DNA from 3 places in the Cupriavidus sp. 05L411 genome. Region 3 is predicted to be linked to each of the others. Evidence: predicted binding sites of a transcription regulator. Region 3 holds the regulator's gene; each other region holds the start of a gene.
What was found. The regulator LexA, encoded in region 3, represses DNA repair genes until DNA is damaged. The targets are predictions, from matches to a motif close to ACTGTATNNNNATACAGT.
Positions count from the first base shown of each region.

Region 1: the regulator LexA is predicted to act here: its motif matches at 2,293-2,310, upstream of imuA (translesion DNA synthesis-associated protein ImuA).
Region 2: the regulator LexA is predicted to act here: its motif matches at 1,176-1,193, upstream of recA (recombinase RecA).

Region 1 covers NZ_JBFTOQ010000013.1:211,108-218,794, reverse strand. Annotated here, with positions in the region: gene AC1DQR_RS18035 (isocitrate lyase/PEP mutase family protein) at 1-865, shown strand, start outside; gene AC1DQR_RS18030 (serine hydrolase domain-containing protein) at 920-2,170, opposite strand; gene imuA (translesion DNA synthesis-associated protein ImuA) at 2,359-3,267, shown strand; gene AC1DQR_RS18020 (Y-family DNA polymerase) at 3,200-4,765, shown strand; gene AC1DQR_RS18015 (error-prone DNA polymerase) at 4,787-7,687, shown strand, end outside.
Region 2 covers NZ_JBFTOQ010000041.1:22,793-27,057, forward strand. Annotated here, with positions in the region: gene recA (recombinase RecA) at 1-966, opposite strand, end outside; gene AC1DQR_RS31910 (response regulator) at 1,264-1,950, shown strand; gene AC1DQR_RS31915 (sensor histidine kinase) at 2,051-3,607, shown strand; gene AC1DQR_RS31920 (DUF4212 domain-containing protein) at 3,604-3,921, shown strand; gene AC1DQR_RS31925 (MFS transporter) at 4,185-4,265, shown strand, end outside.
Region 3 covers NZ_JBFTOQ010000006.1:63,042-70,728, forward strand. Annotated here, with positions in the region: gene AC1DQR_RS08760 (hypothetical protein) at 421-615, shown strand; gene AC1DQR_RS08765 (SOS response-associated peptidase) at 1,709-2,350, opposite strand; gene AC1DQR_RS08770 (hypothetical protein) at 2,340-2,762, opposite strand; gene AC1DQR_RS08775 (hypothetical protein) at 2,783-3,049, opposite strand; gene AC1DQR_RS08780 (hypothetical protein) at 3,037-3,399, opposite strand; gene AC1DQR_RS08785 (hypothetical protein) at 3,960-4,505, opposite strand; tRNA gene AC1DQR_RS08790 (tRNA-His) at 4,703-4,778, opposite strand; gene lexA (transcriptional repressor LexA) at 5,163-5,819, opposite strand; gene AC1DQR_RS08800 (asparaginase) at 6,048-7,046, shown strand; gene rpsF (30S ribosomal protein S6) at 7,148-7,522, shown strand; gene priB (primosomal replication protein N) at 7,597-7,687, shown strand, end outside.

The sequences.
Region 1 (7,687 bases), on a different contig from region 3:
AAAGACCGCATCCCTGCGCACGCTGCTGCAACGGGAATCGTTCGTCGTGGCGCCTGCCGTCCACGATATCTTCAGCCTGCGGCTGGTGGAGCAGGCGGGCTACCAGAGCGCCTGCATCAGCGGCGCCATGCTGTCGTACAGCCTGCTGGGCGTGCCGGACATCGGCCTGCTCACGTTGACGGAATGCGTGGAGCACTGCCGGCGGCTGACCCGCGCCTCATCCATTCCCATCACCGCCGATGCGGACGCCGGCTATGGCAACCCGCGCGGTGTCCACTACGCCGTGGAACTGTTCGAGGAAGCCGGCGCGGCCGGCCTGAACATCGAGGACCAGGTGGTGCCAAGGCGCTGGGGCTCGGCGGCGGCCAAGGACGTGGTGCCGCTTGGCGAGATGCTCGCCAAGATCGACGCCGCGCAGCGCGCCAGGCACGACAGCAACTTCATGATCATTGCCCGCACGGACGCATTTGCCTGCGAGACCACCGAGCAGGTCATCCTCCGGGCAAGGGCCTATCAGGCGGCTGGCGCCGATATGCTGCTGCCCATTGCGCCGCGCACCGAGGACGATATCGCCCGGCTGGTGCGCGCGCTGGATATCCCGGTGACGCTGAGCGCCGGGACCGGGCTGGCGCCAAGCCCGTCGGCCGCGAATGCTTCGCTGGAGCGGCTGCGCGAACTGGGGGTTCGCCGGGTTAGCCTGACCACGTTGTTGCCGGGCGCGGCGGTAGCCGGGATGCGGCGCAGCCTGGATGCCGTGCGGGGGGCAGGCAGCGATGACGGGATGGCGGCAGCGGGGACGGCGAGCCTTGGGACGCTGTTTGATGCGGCGGAGCAGATGGCTTTTGAGGATGCCCTGCTGCATTGACCGGGTCCGCGACGACGGTCGACCCAAGGCGCACACCCGGGGCAATCCACGTTTCTACCAGTCTCCATAGGCCGATACGATGCCACGCAGCAGCGCGTCGCGTTCGGCGCCAAGGTGGGCGCCGCTCGCGTCGCCCGCGGCATCCTTGCCGACCGCGGTATGCACCACCACCAGGTTCAATGCGGGATCTACGAAGATGGCCTGCCCGTAGACACCCAGAAGGGCAAAGCGGCGGTGACTGCCGGGCAGGATCCAGGTCTGCAGGCCATAACCGTAGTAGGTGCTGCCGTGGTACTGCATGTGCCCTGGCCGAAATGCTTCGGGCTGCCGTGTTGCATCCGTCATCGCGAGCAGGTGGTCACGTGATACCACGGCGGTGCCCCTCACCAGCCCATCGGTTGCCATCATCAAGCCCAGGCGGGCGTAGTCGTGCAGCGTGGCGTTGAAGGCGCCTTGCGCGAACACGTCCTGGTCGGCCGGGTTCACCAGCCAGGTCGCCTGCGCCTGGGCGCCGATCGGCTTCCATAGCTTCTCATCGACGTAGTCACAGAGCGTGCGGCGCGTGGCGCCGCGCAACACCAGCCCCAGGATCTGGGTCTGGGCCCCGGCATAGTTGAAGCGCTGCCCTTCGGGATCGCTGCGCGCCGTGATCAGCCGGGCGGCCTGAGCAACCCCAACCCGGCGCACGGCATCGTTGAACCTGGCCCGATCGTCGTGCTCCGAGTAGTCCTCGATAAACCGGGCGCCCGAGGACATGCGCATCAGATTCACGATTCGGGTCTGTCCGTACAGCGTGTCCTTGAGTTGGGGCGCGTAGGTCTCGGCGGTGTCATCCAGCGAGCGGATGAAGCCCTCTTCCTGCGCCTTGACGATCGCCAGCGCGGTAATGGTCTTGGCCATCGAGTTGGAGAGCATCCGCATGTCGGCGCTGCGCATGTAGTTGTAGCGTTCCGCGACAATCTCGCCGTCCTTCACGACCAGAAGTCCGGTGGCACGCTGTCGCTGCATGTAGTCGTCCAGTGTCAGCTTGCGGCCACGAAAGCGGTAACTGAACGGCGTCTCGATGGCGGCCTTCTTCAGCGCAAGCGGATCGTCTGCCGGAGCGAGCGCACAGGACGGATTGAAGCTGTCCATCGCGCTGAACGAACCGACGAGATAGGGCTCCGTGTAGGCTTGCTTCAGGCTGCGAGCCGGTGGATAGCCCTCGGCCCTGCCCAGGGATTCTTCGTCGGGAGCGGCAGCGCTTGCGCTGACGGCGAGCAAGGCAATCAGCGGGAAGCAGAGCAGGCGAGCGATTGTCATCATGGCGGGAAGTCATTGCGATGGCAGCATATTCTCATGCCACCGATACAGCACGGCGCCGCTAACCATGATCAATTTCCATCGCTCGGCGTCCCCATCGCTTCACCCTTGCGCGCATCCGTGGTACTGTATAAATATACAGTATTCGGAAACTTCCTGTCAGTCCCCTCGGACTGAGCCGCACGCATCACATGATCGCCGAACTCTTTCCCCTATCGCCCGATACATCGGGCGATTCGCCTTTGGCGCAGCCGCCCGTGGCCGACCGGCAGGGGGCGCTGGACGCACTGGAGCAACGCTATCCCGGCCTGTGGCGGGCGGGGCAGCTTGGCCATCTGGGCCGGGCGGGCAGCGTGCCGGCCTTGCCGACCGGCCATGACGCGCTCTCGGCCGAGTTGCCCGGCGGTGGCTGGCCGGTGGGCGCGCTCACAGAGCTGCTGCTGGCCGACCCCGGCGTGGGCGAGTTGCGGCTGCTGCGCCCGGCCTTGCTGGCGCTGGCCGCGGCGCAGCGCCGGGTGGCGCTGATCGGGCCGCCGCACCAGCCCAATGCAACGTGCCTGGCCGAATGGGGTTTGCCGGCGCGCCAGTTGTACTGGGTGCGCCCGCCCGCTGGCGCGGGCCGGGCCGCGGCGCAGGCGGATGTGCTGTGGGCGGCGGAGCAGGTGCTGCGCAGCCAGGCCTTTGGCGGGGTGATGGTGTGGCTGCCCACGGCGCGTCCCGAGGCGCTGCGGCGCTTGCAGGTGCTGGCGCAGGCAGGAGGCGCCGTGGTGTGGGCGTGCCGGCCGGCCAGCGTGCTGCGCGAGTCGTCGCCGGCGGTGCTGCGGCTGCTGTTGTCGCCGGCGCCGGGCAATGCCGTGTCGGTCACGTTCCACAAGCGGCGCGGCCCGGTGCGCGATACGCCGCTGGTGCTGCCGCTGGGCGAGATGATGGCGGTGCCGGCCATGGCCACGCCGCCTGCGGCGCCGCAGGCCCCGTCGATGCCGGTCCCCCTGAATGCCCCGGTTTCCCAAGCCGTTGCGGGAGAGCAAGCCCATGTCGTACTGGATCGCGGTGCATCTGCCGCGCCTGTCGCTGGACGCGCTGCAGCCGAACTGGCCTGAGCCCGCCGCGCCCCGCGCCTGCGCCGGCCTGCTGCACCACAGCGTGCCGGTGGCGGTGATGGAGCGCGAGCGGGTGGTGCTGGCCAACGGCCCGGCGGTGGCGCTGGGGGTGCAGGCGGGGATGCGGCGGGGCGGCGTGCAGGCGTTGTCGGCGCAGGTGGTGCAACTGCAGCGCGAGCCGGCGGCCGAGGCGCAGGTGATGACGGCGCTGGCGCTGGCGTTGCTGCATTTCACGCCGCATGTCACGGTGCATCCCGATGCCGGGGTGGCTACCGTGATGATCGATGCCGGGGCCAGCCTGCGGTTGTTTGGCGGCCATCTGGCGTTGTGCCGGGCGGTGTATGCGCGGGTGCGGCGGCTGGGGGTGTTCCTGCAACTGGGCTGTGGGCCGACGGCCTTCGGGGCGGCGTGGCTGGCGGCGCAGCCGCTGCGGCGCGATCGCCGGGGCGGGCTGGTGCGTCCGGCGCGGCGCGCGGTGGGGCCGCAGCGCATGGCGCGGCTGCTGGACCGGCTGCCGGTGGGCATGTTGCAAGGGCTGGCGGACGATGGCTGGCTCGATGGCATCGGCTGCCGGACCGTGGGCGAGGTGCGGGGCCTGCCGCGTGCCGGCCTGCGGCGCCGGCTGGGACCGGACCTGCTGGCGCGGCTGGATCAGGCCTATGGCGAGGTGCCGGTGCGCTTTACGTGGTTCAGCGCGCCCGCCACCTTCTCGCAGCGCATGGAGCTGCCAGGCCGGACCGAATCCGTGCAGGGCGTGATGGCGGGCGCGCAGCGTTTGCTGCTGGCGCTGGCCGGCTGGCTGGCCGTGCAGCAGGCGGGCGTGACGCATCTTGTGCTGCGGCTGGAGCATGAGCGCTACCGGCTGGGCGCCGAGACGCAGGCAACGCCGGTGACGATCAGCCTGGCGCAGCCCAGCCGCGATCCGGCGCATTTGTCCAAGCTGTTGCAGGAGCGGCTGGACAAGGTGCAGTTCCGCGTGCCGGCGGTGAGCCTGCTGCTGGTGGTGGAGTCGGTCCAGGCCTGCGTGCCGCAGAGCGATGCGCTGTTTCCCGAGCCGGGCGGCACGCCGGCGGAACTGGGCCGCGTGCTCGATACGCTGATGGCGCGCCTGGGCCGGGAGAACGTGCTGCAACCGCAGCCGCTGGCCGACCACCGGCCCGAGCGCGCCAACCGCTGGTGCCCGGTGGATGAGATGCCGGCGCGCGCGCCGCGCGAGCCGCAGCGTGCCCCGGCGGGCATGCCGGAGCGTCCGCTGTGGCTGATGGCGCAACCCGTGGCGCTGACTGTGCAGCGCCATCGGCCTTGTCACGGCGGGCCATTGACGTTGCTCTCGCGGCCGGAGCGCATCGAATCCGGCTGGTGGGACGGCGCGCTGGCCACGCGCGATTACTTCGTTGCGCAACGGGCGGACGGGCTGCGCTGCTGGGTCTATCGCCAGCGCCCCGGGCGTGAGGAAAGCGGTGAGTACCGCTGGTTCCTGCATGGCTTGTTTGCCTGAGTCTTTGCCTGAATCTTTGTCATGTCGAGCCAGCCAGCCAACCCTTCATTCTCCGCTTTGCCGCCGGCGCTTTCCGCGCTGCTGCCGGCGTTGCCCGACTATGTGGAGCTGCATTGCATCTCCAATTTCACCTTCCTGGACGGGGCGTCACATCCGGTCGAGCTGATCGAGCGCGCGTTTGCGCTCGGCTACCGCGGCCTGGCGCTGACCGACGAGTGCTCGGTGGCGGGCACGGCCCGCGCGCACCATGCGCTGAAGGACCTGCGCGAACGCACCCGCGATGCGGCCGAGCGCAGCGCGGCGCGGTTGGCCGCCGGGCTGCGGGAGGATGAGGACGAGGCAGCGGAGGAGCCGGAGGAGGGCGGCGACGAAGACGGCGAACATCAAGGGGATGGCGAATGCCCCGCCGCGCCGGACGCCACTGCCACCGGGAGCGCCGATGACGCCTTGCAGGCCCGCCTGCGCCGGCATGATCGCCTGCTTGACCTGGCCCGTGCCGCGCAGGATTTCCGCCTGCTGATCGGCAGCCGCTTCACGCTCACCGACCACGCGGGCCGGCCCGTGCTGCGGCTGGTGCTGCTGGCGCAAAATCGCGAAGGCTTTGGCAACCTGAGCGAGTTGATCACGCTGGGCCGCACGCGCGTGCAAAAGGGCGCCTACGCGCTGCATCCCGACGACATCGCCGCGCCGCAGCCGGACCAGGCCCACCTGCGCGGCATGCCCGATTGCCTGGCGCTGCTGCTGCCTACGTATTGCCCGGACCCCGGCGAGCTGCTGGGGCAAGCCCAATGGATGCGGCAGACGTTTGGCGAGCGCGGCTGGATCGCGCTCGAGCAATTGCAGGGCTATGCCGATGCCACGCACCGGCTGCGTCTGGAGCAAGCCGCCGCGCTGACCGGCGTGCCCCTGGCGGCATCCGGCGCGGTGACCATGCATGTGCGCTCGCGCAAGCCGCTGTCGGACGTGCTGAGCGCGATCCGCGTGGGCCAGCCCCTGGCCGAATGCGGCATGGCGCTGGCGCCCAATGCCGAGCAGCACCTGCGCATGCGCCAGCGCTTGTCGCGCCTGTACCCGCGCGAGGCGCTGGCGCAGACGTTGCGGGTTGCCGCCATGTGCGACTTCTCGCTGGCGTCGCTGCGCTACGAGTACCCGGAGGAACTGGTGCCCCCGGGCGAGACGCCATTCAGCTACCTGCGCCGCGAGACCATGAAAGGCGTGCTGCGGCGCTTCCCCAAAGGGCTCAAGCCCAAATGGCGCAAGCAGCTGAAGGAGGAGCTCGCGCTGATCCGCGAAAAGCAGTACGAGCCGTTCTTCCTCACCGTGCACGACATCGTGCGCTTTGCCCGCGGCCGCGGCATCCTGTGCCAGGGCCGCGGCTCGGCAGCCAATTCGCTGGTCTGCTATTGCCTGTTCATCACCGAGGTCGATCCCAAGGATGCCAACCTGCTGTTCGGCCGTTTTCTCTCGCGCGAGCGCGACGAGCCGCCGGACATCGATGTGGACTTCGAGCACCAGCGGCGCGAAGAAGTCATCCAGTACATCTACGAGAAATACGGCCGCCACCGCGCCGCGCTGGCGGCATCGCTGATCACCTATCGCTCGCGCAGCGCGCTGCGCGACGTGGGCCGGGCGCTGGGCATCGATGCCAGCGTGATCGAGCAGGTGGTCAAGGGGCAGGCATGGTGGGATGGCGGCAAGACCTTCCTGGAGCGCATTTCGCAGTACGGGCTGGACCCGGACGCGCCGGCGGTGCGGCAGTGGGCCAGCCTGACCACGCAACTGCGCGGCTTTCCGCGCCATTTGTCGCAGCACGTGGGCGGCTTTGTGATTGCGCGGCACAAGCTGTCGCGGCTGGTGCCGATAGAGAACGCGGCCATGGAAAACCGCAGCGTGATCCAGTGGGACAAGGACGACCTGGAATCGCTGGGCCTCTTGAAAGTGGACGTGCTGGCGCTTGGCATGCTCTCGGCCATCCGCCGCGCGCTGACGATGATCCCCACGCGCTCGGGCGCGCCGTACCGGATGGAAGACGTGCCCAAGGACGATCCGCAAACCTACGACATGATCTGCGCCGCCGACACCATTGGCGTGTTCCAGGTGGAGTCGCGTGCGCAGCAGTCGATGCTGCCGCGCCTCTTGCCGCGCAAGTATTACGACCTGGTGGTGGAAGTGGCCATCGTGCGGCCCGGCCCGATCCAGGGCGGCATGGTGCATCCCTACCTGAAGCGGCGCGAGCAGGTGCGGCGCACCGGCAAGCCGCCGGCGTACCACAACGACGTCATCGAGAAGGTGCTGGGCCGCACGCTGGGCGTGCCGATCTTCCAGGAGCAGGTGATGCAACTGGCCATCGACGCCGCCGGTTTTACGCCGGGGCAGGCCGACCAGCTGCGCCGCTCCATGGCGGCGTGGCGGCGCAAGGGCGACCTGAAACAGCACCAGGATGCGCTGGTCAGGGCGCTCACCCGCAACAAGTACCCGGAGGCTTTTGCGCTGGCCATCTGCAAGCAGATCGAAGGGTTTGGCGAATACGGCTTTCCGGAAAGCCATGCCGCCAGCTTCGCCAAGCTGGTCTATATCAGCGCGTGGATCAAGTGCCACCATCCGGCGGCCTTCCTGTGCGCGCTGCTCAACAGCCAGCCGATGGGGTTCTACTCGGCGTCGCAACTCGTGCAGGATGCGCACCGGCACCACGTGCGCACGTATCCGGTGGATGTGACGGTGAGCGGCTGGGCAAGCACGCTGGAGCATGCGGCCAGCGGTGCGCCAGCGCGCGCCCACCAGCGCGCTCAGCCGGCGGTGCGGCTTGGCCTGAACCGCGTGAACGGCATGCGCGAGGCGGCGGCCGGGCGGATCGAACTGGCCCGCGCCGAGGCGCCGTTCGCCAGCGTGGAAGACCTGGTGCTGCGCGCGCGGCTGGACCGG
Region 2 (4,265 bases), on a different contig from region 3:
ATTCTCGCGCAGGTATTCACGCGCGTTGTCCTTGCCCTGGCCGATCTTCTCGCCCTTGTAGCTGTACCACGCGCCCGACTTCTCGACGACCTTGGCGTCCACGCCGAGATCGATGATTTCGCCCTGGCGCGAGATGCCCTGGCCGTAGAGGATGTCGAAGAAGGCTTCGCGGAACGGCGGCGACACCTTGTTCTTGACTACCTTGACCTTGGTTTCGTTGCCGATCACCTCATCGCCCTTCTTGATCGAGCCGATGCGGCGGATGTCCAGGCGCACCGAGGCGTAGAACTTCAGCGCATTGCCGCCGGTGGTGGTTTCGGGCGAGCCGAACATCACGCCGATCTTCATGCGGATCTGGTTGATGAAGATCACCAGGCAGTTGGTGCGCTTGATGGTGCCGGTCAGCTTGCGCAGCGCCTGGCTCATCAGGCGGGCCTGCAGGCCCGGCAGCGAATCGCCCATCTCGCCTTCGATTTCGGCCTTGGGCACCAGGGCCGCCACCGAGTCGATCACGATCAGGTCGACCGAGCCCGAGCGCACCAGCGCGTCGGTGATTTCCAGTGCCTGCTCGCCGGTGTCGGGCTGGGAGATCAGCAGGTCGCCCACGGACACGCCGAGCTTGCCGGCATAGTTGACGTCGAGCGCGTGCTCGGCATCGATAAAGGCGCAGGTGCCGCCCAGTTTTTGCATTTCGGCCACGACCTGCAGCGTCAGCGTGGTCTTGCCCGAGGATTCCGGACCGTAGATTTCCACSACGCGGCCGCGCGGCAGSCCGCCGACGCCCAGCGCGATGTCCAGGCCCAGCGAGCCGGTGGACACGACCTGGATATCCTGGTCGATGTCGGCTTCGCCCAGTTTCATGATCGAGCCCTTGCCGAACTGCTTCTCGATCTGGGCCAGCGCGGCCGCCAGCGCCTTCTGCTTTTCGGCGCTTACGCCAGCACCCGCCTTCTTGCCGTCATCCATGGTCGTCCTTCCGTCAATGGTGTATAAATAGGCCGCATGTGGCGCGCCGCCTGCTTTTGCGGGTAACCGCCCGACCCGCGCCGCGCTGCGAACTCCTGATGACAATGAACCTGGCAGCAGGGGCAAACATTGGGCAAACGTCGGTAATACGTGCGTTGCTGAATTCAGTACGATCCGGCCCGCTCACTGCGCGACCGGATCAAGCGGGTACTGTATAAAAAAACAGTATGCTTGGCAAGTCCCGCACGCGTCATTTGATGTAAAGCGACGACTAAGCCGGCCAGGGTGGAGACAACCATGCGTATTCTGATCGCCGAAGATGACGATGTGCTGGCAGATGGCCTGACACGCTCGTTACGTCACTCCGGCTATGCCGTCGACCATGTCGCCAGTGGGGTTGAAGCCGACTCGGCGCTCTCGACCCAGACCTTCGACCTCCTGATCCTCGATCTCGGCCTGCCCCGCATGCCCGGACTGGAAGTGCTCAAGCGCCTGCGCACGCGCGGCGCCATGCTGCCGGTGCTGATCCTGACCGCGGCGGATGGCGTCGACGAGCGCGTCAAGGGCCTGGACCTGGGCGCCGATGACTACATGGCAAAGCCTTTCGCCCTGTCCGAGCTGGAAGCCCGCGTGCGCGCGCTGGTGCGGCGCGGCGCCGGCGGCGGCGCCACGCTCACGCACCATGGCCCGCTGGCCTTCGATCAGGTCGGCCGCATCGCCTACCTGAACGAGCAGATGCTGGATCTCTCCGCGCGCGAAGTTGGGCTGCTGGAGATCCTGCTCACCCGCACCGGGCGGCTGGTATCGAAGGAGCAGCTGGTCGACCACCTGTGCGAATGGGGCGAAGAGGTCAGCAACAATGCCATCGAAGTCTATGTGCACCGGCTGCGCAAGAAGATCGAGGTGGGCGGGATCCGCATTGCCACGGTACGCGGGCTGGGCTACTGCCTGGAGAAATTCCAGGCCACCGTGGCGCACGACTAGAAAGCGCCATTAGAATCGGAATCGGAATCGGCATCAGCGCCGTTTCCCTTTGACGGCATGCCGGCGACGCCGCCAAGACCTGCCCCACCACCTCCTCCCCATGAGCCTGCTGCGACTGCCCCGGCGGCGCGCGCGGGCCGCACGGCCCGCGCGCACGCCCTCCCCGCCCGATGAGATCGTCAGCGACGAAACGCTGGCCGACGCCCTGCCGCATCTTGAAGACAGCGCGGGCCATCCGTCGCCGCGCTCACTGTTCGGCGAAATCCTGGACTGGATGCTGGCACCGCTGCTGCTGTTGTGGCCGATGAGCATTGCCGTGACCTACCTGGTGGCGAAGTCCATTGCCAACGGGCCCTTCGACCGCTCGCTGGAGGCCAGCGCCATCGTGCTCTCGCAGCAGGTGCGCGAGGTCAACGGGCGCGTCACGCTGCAGTTGCCACTGTCCGCGCGCGAAATCCTGCGGGCCGATGAAACCGACAACATCTACTACCAGGTGGTGGGCACGCACGGCGAGTTCGTCGCCGGGGACAACGACATGCCGCTGCCCGGCGAGGACGATCGCGGCCACGCCGGGCTGGTCTCGCTGCGCGACGACCGCATCGCGGGCAACGACGTGCGCGTGGCCTACACCTACGTCGACCTGAAGCAGGCGGGCGACGCGCAGCCGGTGCTGGTGCAGGTTGGCGAGACGCTCGACAAGCGCGCGCGGCTGGCCAATGAAATCATCAAGGGCGTGATCCTGCCGCAGTTCGTGATCCTGCCGCTGGCGGTGGTGCTGGTGTGGTTCGGCCTCACGCGCGGGCTGGCCCCGCTGACCTCGATCCAGCAGCGCATCCGCGCGCGCAACCCCGGCGACACCAGCCCCATCGACGAACACGCCGCGCCGCAGGAAATCACGCCGCTGGTGGCCTCGTTCAACGACCTGCTGGCACGGCTCGACGTTTCCGTGCAGACGCAAAAGCGCTTTATCGCCGATGCCGCCCATCAGATGAAGACGCCGCTGGCCGGGCTGCGCATGCAGGCGGAGCTGGCGCAGCGCGAGCAATCGCCCGAGGAGCTGCGCAAGTCGCTGGCGCAGATCGCCGGCAGCTCGGAGCGCGCGGCCCACCTGGTGACGCAGTTGCTGTCGCTGGCGCGCATGGAGAACCTGGCCGGCGCCGGCAGCATGGCGCCGCTGGACCTGGCCGCGCTCGCGCGCGAGGTGGTCAAGGACTGGCTGCCGCAGGCGTGGGCGCGCCGCATCGACCTCGGCGTGGATGCCGACGACCACCCGGTGATGGTGCAAGGCAATCGCCTGATGCTTACCGAGATGCTCAACAACCTGATCGACAACGCCATCCGCTACACGCCGGCCGATGGCCACGCCACCGTGCGCGTCAGCGCGGATGCCTTCGAGCCCTTCGCGTATCTCGAGGTGGAAGACACCGGCCCCGGCATCCCGGTGGCCGAGCGCGAGCGCGTGATGGAACGGTTCTACCGCGTGCTCGGCACCAAGACCCAGGGCAGTGGCCTGGGCCTGGCCATCGTGCGCGAGATCGTGCAGCAGCACGGCGGCGATGTCAGCATTCTCGACCACGTCTACCAGACGGAGCCGCGCCTGGCCGGCGCGTGCTTTCGCATCACGCTGCGCCGGCCATCTCCCCTGGAGCCTGCATGACCGACCCCGACCACACGCGCGGCGGGCGCGACCAGGCCGATCAGTCCGAGCGCCGCGCGTGGCATCGCAACCTGCGCTGGATTGCCGTGCTGCTGTCGATCTGGTTCGTCGTCACCTTCGTGGTCGCCTGGTATGCCCGCGAGCTGCGCTTCGATTTCTTCGGCTGGCCCTTCTCGTTCTGGGTCGGTGCCCAGGGTGCGCTGATCGTCTACGTCCTGATGGCGGCAATCTATGCCTGGCGCATGAACCGCGATGAAGACGATGACGCCGGCGAGCTGCCCGTGCCCGCCCGCCAGCATGACGATGCTGCATAGCAAGAAGCCCGGCCCTGCCCCTCGAAGCTGATTTTCGCAAGCCCTCCAGAGACCCTTCGCACCGCAGCGCAGCACCACCAAGCCAGCTTTTTGCCTAGCGTATACCCCGAGCGTTTAGTGGCGAATTCGGCCAAAATTGTCAGAACGCAGTAAGTTTCGCCTCCCACAATCCATTGCAACTTAGGAGGTTGTCGCGCGCCCGCCAGAGAACGCGTGCGCGCCGGCCGCCAACCTGAAAGTTCCGATCACAAACGGAGGAGACAATGGCTAACGCACAGAACGTGGCAATGCCCGGAGGCACAGCGCAGGGCTCGGCGATGACGCCCGAAGAGAGGAAGGTGATC
Region 3 (7,687 bases):
TTATGATGCCACCCGTGGTGGGGGCTTTAAGAGTTTGCGCGGCGCCGGCTTTTTACGCTCCTCCCTGTTTCGGAAAACTGAGAGGTGTGTTCAATTAGGATTATGCGACCTCGCGTGACCACGCCCGGTAGGAAACCTGCGCTGAACATACAGCAGACAATAGAGCAGCCGCCAGTCGTTTTCAAGGTATAGGAAGCGCCCGCTAGTTGGCAAACCGAGGGGTTTCCCTTGGTAAGCCGGAAAGACCTTGAATATCCGAAATGAAATGTATTGAATGCATTGGCCCGGCGCGAGTAGGTAGCACCTGGCGGTCAAGATCTCATAAGAGGTTGCAAGCTACGCCGCCGAGCGATAGCGGCCTTGATGCATCGGTTGCAATCTACGCTTCCCAGCTGCCGTTCAAAAATATAAGAGGCAAGAATGCTGAGCCCACATGAAGTAGCGACCCTCATGCTAGTCCAGGGCGCACCGGATCACACTGAACTCGATCGCGCGGATTTGGAAGCGCTCCGCGAGCACCAACTTGTCAACCTGGAAGAGATCGCTTTAGGGCGCCGACCCTGCATCACGCCCAAGGGCGGCGCTGTCCTCGAGGCCATCACTCGCATACGCTGACGGTCGAGACTGCAAAAGAGTCACTCTATCGGGCCGGCCGGGATGCTCATCCGCGCGACACTGGCTGCGATAGGGCAGTCCGACCCCCGCGCGCGGAGTTCATAAAAAAGCACCCGCGGCCGGGAAGGTGCGGGTGCAGAAGGGAAATGCAGGCCAAATCCGCGTGGCCAGACGGCATTCTAGTGAATTTATGTCCGAGATAACATAACTCTTCAGAGTGGTACTTTCCGAGTTTCCCGCGGGTATTCTCATAGCCAGGCTCTACCCCTCGACCTCCTAGGCATAGAGCAGGCCGTGCAGCGGATTGGCCCCAGAGGCGCGTGGTGATAGTGGCATACGCATTGCGTTGCAACGCATTGAACTCAGACCTATCCTGAAAAAAGAGGTCTTTGTGCTTCGCAACTGTACCGGAGGCCCCCTATGAAGCCCGTGATCCACCACTTCCATACCAACCCGCCTCATCACGGTGCGCGGTACTACTTGGCGATTGCAGTCTGGTTACTGATGCCGGCACTGGCTTACCTAGTGTGGGAGGCAATCTCTGCAGGCCACTGAGATGCGGGAGTGTTTCAAGTAGTAAGCCCTATATACGAAAAGATCCCTATTGGTCACACTTGGCGCTGGCGTGCAGTCCGAGTTTTAAGGGGAGTAGCCGCATCGCAGCGGAGCCACATCATGTTACGGGTATTGGTGCTGTTTCTAATTCTTCTGGTTTTCCGAGCGATTTGGTTGCATCGGCATGTCGCCACTATGCGGTTGGTTCGACGCGACTCGTCGGGCTGGTTGAGTTATGAGTTGCGTCGGCGTGTTCGATTGGCGGCAGTTCCTGCACATATCTCGGCCTATCCCGTTCCGAGAGAGGAGCGCGTCCGTGTCGTTCGGATGGCAGGGCTGGTTCTATGGCACAAGGAACTCAGCGTCGCGCTGCCGAACGAGGCAAGTTCGCATCTGGGCGATATTTCCCCGCAGGAATTCGATGCCCGCTTTCCCAGTTGGCTGCAATTGGGTCCTCCAGGGCACGGCGCTTAGTGCGTGCCTGCATCCGATGCGAGCGAAAAGGGCTCCACCGGTACCAGGCGCTTTTCGGAGAATGTCAGGCCTTCTCTTTGAGGGGCCGTGGCGCCGGTTCTGCATCCATTCGCTCTGCCGGGTAGGGCCGCATGAAGCTGCGTGCCCGCTCTGGATCCCGGCAGGTCAGCCAGTCATCCCATTCCGCCCGCGGCACGATGACGATCATCCGTTTTTCCTTGCCCGGTGCATGGAAGCGGTTCATCAGCGGGTGCTTGTCCGAGTTGATGGTCAGCATGGTGAACGAGAAGGCGCCATCCGGCCAATCCCGCCACAGGCCGGCGATGGCGAACTCCGGGTCGTCCTTCAGCCAGATCTTCCAGCGCACGGACTTGGGTCCGGCTTCGTAGTTCGGCTCGTAGAAGCCGGTCGCCGGCACCAGGCAGAGCTGCCCCTTCTTCCACGGCCCGGAGAACGACCGCTTCTCGCCGACCGTCTCCGATCGCGCGTTGGTGGTGTCGAACTTGGCCACGCCCGGCGGGATGCGGTTTTTGGGCACCATGCCGAACGTGCCCACCAGCGCCTGCCGCGCGCCGTCAGCTTCGGTCACTACGATCGGCGCCGCATAGTCCGGCCAGGTCTCGGGCGGATAGCCCAGGGGCGGCGGCTCGACGCCGAAGACGTCGCGCAGCAGCTGGCGCTGCACCGGGGCGTAATTAGTGCACATCCTCATCTCCTGGCAAGGGCGTGAGTGGCAACACCCGCCGCGCCTTCTCCGAGACGCGCCGGTGCTTGTCCTGCGCATCTTGCCACGTCGCCGAGGTGAATATCTTGTCGATGCCGCCGCCGGCCAGGTGGGTCAGGAAAACCGGTTTGTCGCTTATCTTGTCCGACCACGGGCAGAAGCATGTCCAGACACGGGCATCCTGCTCGGGAAGGTCCGTGCGCAGCACGAAGCGTTTGAACCAGCCCCTCAGAAATTCATGATGGGCGTTCCCGTCCAGCGTCTGGACCGGCTGGCCGTGAGGGTCCAGAAGGTACAGCTGCATTCTGAATGGATCGCCATAGGCATCCGGCGTGCCGCCGCGAACGGCATGGCGCAGCGCGCGTACCCAATTCTCTGGGGTGTCGGGGGGCATGGTGGGGCGGCTGCAGCTAGTCAGCGGCGCGGGAACCGTGCGCGTAGCGGCGTTTTCACCGCCGGCCGGGCCACCTTGATCCGGTGATGCTGGCCATCCTGCTCGAACGACAGGTAATCGGCCGTCCACACCATCTTCTCGATGTGGCGCGTCTCGATGCCATGCACGGTCACCGCGCTGGCCGTGACGGTGACGCCTTCGCAGTCGAGGCGCAGCTCGGCCGTGTCGCCGGGCAGGAACTGGGTTTCCAGGAAGATCGATGCCGCCTGGTAGGTCACAGGGAACATGCCGTCTCCTGCCGGGTAGCGTAGTGGCGCTCACCGCGGGTGCGCAGCCGGATGGTGTTCGGGCCGAGGATGTCGGCGCCATCGGCGAGGCAGAAGCTCAGGCGCGCACCGTCGTGTTCGAACGCCAAGCGGTCGATTGTCCACGGCAGCGCCTGGAGGGCCGCTGTATCGACACCCACCAGGTGCAGCGTGGCGCCGGCGGCCTGAGCGGCTGCCTCTACCTCCGGGTTCCATGTGTCGGCCGTGAGCAGCGGATCGTCGATCGTGAGGCTGGGGCAGCGGATGGCCAAACGCGCAGCCCCATGGGACTGGCTATATAGATAGACGGTATCGGGGGCGCAGGCGAACATGTCTCTCTCACTGGATACTGTATGGATATCCAGTATAAGAGTCGTCCTAGGCCGAACGAGGATAGTTGAGTCAACTGTATGGATATACAGCAATCTCTCTACCGCGCACTTATGACCCGAGGTTAAGTGCGCTCACATCAAGGGTCAGGCGATAGCGAACGGGGCACTCTGGATCAGGATCCTCTACGTTTTCCAAAACATAGGGGAAACCACCTAGCGGAAGCGTTTCGACGACGCACCCAACCAGCGTCACTTCCGCTAGCCCAGTCAAGAAAGGAACCAAATCCGCCATTTCTGCGCCGATCGATAAGGGTTCCTCGCCATCGAGATGCCATATTGGCTGTCTGACCTCATTGGAGGGCATTAGCTGAAAGTTGCTGACGGTCAGCTTTGGGCCCTTTGTAGTCGCACTGTGCTCCTGGCCATTCCTCAAATTGACCAGCCTTGAAACGCCTGGGCGATGCTGAGAAAGGCAGTTCAGAAGCTGACTCTCTGGGCTCAGTGCATTGATGAGTTCCTTGTCAAGCAGGTGATCGAGTGACGAATGCTGCCGGCCGAGCTTAAAAAAAATGCCCAGGTATCTGACAGATTTCTGTGACGGCGCGGCGTGCAGCAATAAGAAAGGCTGTGACCAAGCCGTCCAAATTATGGATGACGGGAAAATACGCGTGTGCCTGCGCCTGCGTCCCCTGAGGCAATCGCTTTGCCTGGAACTTTAACAACTCAGTCTGCTGCGCATCCTTGGCGTGGGCGCACTGCAGTAACGTTTCTTTGATTGCATACATCAGGGAAAGCACGTCGTCTCGAGCGCTTTTGTCCAACTGACCCGCCCGAGGAAGCATTTCGAAGGCCGTAATGAAAGTGCTTGCGACGATGGGTGACGCAGACCCGACATCGTGTGTCTTTGCGTTCACCCACATCGCATTCGGATTTGTGCGGTCTGGGTCAATCCCATCCGGGGTCTGCATGAGAAACGTTTCGTGCGGCGTGTATATCTCGAGATGGCGGCTAGGAACTTCGCAAATTAGCTTGATCGCGCCTTCCTTCGTGGAGGGAACCTGAAAGCTGCCAGCGTTGTCGCGGGGGAACATTGATTTGGTCGTCACACTTCGTCTCTCGCAAATGAACTGCGCTGTACCGCTTCTCGCCGGCCTGAGGGAGGGCGCGCGGAAGTGTTGTATTCAGAATGCAAAAAAGCCCACCGCGATGGGTGGGCTTCAATTCAAGTTCCAAATTTTGGAAGTTCTTATTCCAAAATTCTGATTAAGTTAGCAACTGCAAACCTCGCTAACCTTATAAATTCTGGGGTGGCTGATGGGACTCGAACCCACGACGACAGGAATCACAATCCTGGACTCTACCAACTGAGCTACAGCCACCGTCGATGTCGTTTTGCTTGGTGCCGAACGACGAAGAACAAGATCATACAATGCCGAGAGCCGGATGGCTAGTACTCCGCACAAATTTTTTTCAGTGCCACCTGCTTAACCAGCCAGCTTGGAGGATTCCTCCAACTCGAGCATTCGGCAGATAGCGGCCATGCTGCCAACCATGGTGCGTCGTTGTGCGCCCTGGTAGATGCGTACGCCTTTGGATTGGCGGAAGGGTACGGGCTTGACGGGGCGGCGGGCGGAGAGGCGGTTGGCTGGCAGCATGGCTACACCTGGTGACTTGCAACAACAGTTAGCGGTACCCGCTATGCGGGTGCGTTGGCACAATCGGGTGTCGGCTTGTACGGGGTTCACCCGCCTCAGCCGCACTCGTCAGAAGGCGCCGGGGCGGATGAGGCCGACAGCGATGCCTTCTAGTGAGAACTCTTCGCGGCCGGCTTGCACGATGATGCTGGGGAAGTCGGGGTTTTCGGCGATCAGCTCGATGGTGTCGCCGCGGCGGTTGAGGCGTTTGACGGTGACGTCGTCGCCCAGGCGGGCGACAACGATCTTGCCGTTGGCGGCTTCGCTGGCGCGCTTGACGGCGAGCAGGTCGCCATCGAGGATGCCGGCGTCGCGCATGCTGAGGCCACGCACCCGGAGGAGGTAATCGGGCTGCACGTCGAACACCGAGGCGTCGACCTGGTATTGGCGATCGATGTGTTCGGCGGCGAGGATCGGGCTGCCGGCTGCGACGCGCCCGACCAGTGGCAGGGTTAGCTGCATGACGCCGGCCATAGGCAGGGAGAACTGGTCGGGTAGCTCGGAGTCGCTGCGGGAAACTTTGAGGCGGATGCCGCGGGAGGCGCCCGGAGTGAGCTCGATCACGCCTTTGCGGGCCAGGGCACGTAAGTGTTCCTCGGCTGCATTGGGTGAGGAGAAGCCGAACTTGGCGGCGATCTCCGCGCGCGTGGGCGGGAAGCCCGTGTGCTGGAGGCTGCTGCGGATCAAGTCGAAAATCTGCTGCTGTCGCGGTGTCAGGGTCGCCATGGTCGCCGGTATTTAAAAGCACTGTATGTTTAAACAGTATGCTGTGATTTTATACAGTATCGAGTGAAGTGCAAGCGGAATTTTTGGGAGTTTGCGCATTGACAGGTGCGTCCTACGGGTCTTGGCGCGTGCCGTGACGAGCGGGCAGAGGGTTACAATTCCGCGGCACCTAGAGCGTCTCGCGCTGCTTGCTGCTCAACTTTTCTGGCTCCCGACCAATTTTCCGCCATGTCTCTCCTGCCTCGTGTCGTCGTGCTCGCTACTGGCGGCACCATTGCCGGTTCTTCTTCCAACCCAGCTAGCAGCGCGAAGTACCAGGCGGCGACGGTGCCGGTGACGGCGCTGCTCGATGCGGTGCCGGCGCTGGGCACGGTGGCGCGGATCGAAGCCGAGCAGGTTGCGCAGATAGATAGCAAGGACATGTCGTTCGCGCTCTGGTCCAGGCTGGTGGAGCGCGTGGCGTTCTGGTCCGCGCAGCCCGATGTGTCGGGCATTGTCATTACGCACGGCACCGATACCCTGGAAGAGACGGCCATGCTGCTGCACCTGGCTTGCGTGGGTAGGGTGCCAGTTGTGCTGACGGCTGCGATGCGGCCGTCGACCTCGTTGTCGGCGGATGGCCCGTTGAACCTGCTGGATGCGGTGCGCGTAGCGGCGGATGCTGGCGCGACGGCGAAGGGCGTGCTGCTGGTGATGAATCAGGAGATCCATGCAGGGCGCGATGTGATGAAGGCGCACACATCGGCGGTGAATGCGTTCGTGTCGCCGGTATCTGGGCCGATTGGTTTTGTTCAGGACAACCTCGTGCGCTTTGTGCGTACCCCCAGCCGCTTGCCGGTCAAGGCCTGGCCGGTCCCTTGCGCATGGCCGCAAGTCGAGGTCGTGGCTAGCTATGCGGAGCCGGGCCGGATCGTGGTGGATGCCTTGGCGCAGGCGGGCGTGGCGGGCCTGGTCGTGGCGGCCGCTGGCAACGGGTCCGTCCACCAGTCGCTGGTGGAGGCGCTAACTGATGCTGCTGGCGCGGGCGTGGCAGTGGTGCGCAGTTCGCGCACAGGAGCGGGGCATGTGGCGATTCCTGCGCCTCCCCGGCCGGCGTCGGGCGTTTTTGTTTCGGCCGGCGACCTCAATCCCTATAAGGCGCGCGTACTCCTGGCGCTGGCTCTGGCTGCGGAGCCAGGACTGGCAGAGGATCCGGCTGCGCTGCAGGCACTTTTCACCGAAAACTGAGGCGGCTTGCTCCCGATAGCAAAAGCACGCTATACTTTAAGGCTATTCAACCTTGCTGCACCGGACATGGCGCTCGGGCAGCTTATCCAAAAGGAGCGTCAATGCGTCATTACGAAATCGTATTTATCGTCCATCCGGACCAGAGCGAACAAGTCCCGGCCATGATCGAGCGTTACAAGACGCTGGTCACATCCCAGGAAGGCCAGATCCACCGCGTGGAAGACTGGGGTCGCCGTCAGATGGCCTACATGATCCAGAAGCTGGCCAAGGCTCACTACGTTTGCCTGAACATCGAATGCGGCAAGGAAACCCTGGCTGAACTCGAACACGCGTTCAAGTTCAACGATGCAGTGCTGCGCCACCTCATCGTTCAGACCAAGAAGGCTGAAACCGCACCGTCCCCGATGATGAAGGAAGTGCAGCGCGAAGAAGCTCGCAAGGCCGCGCAACAGACCAGCGAAGTCCAGGCCGCCTAAGTGCGGACTGTTGTGGTTGCCGCCGGCGTTGATCGCCGCGGCGGCAAGTGCGGGCATCGGTGCGGGAGAGTGCGTTGAACCAGTTAAGGCTCTGCGCAACGCTCGCGGAACGCGATGCCTTGCGTTACACCCCGGCCGGGGTCCCCGTGGTCAACTGCATCTTGC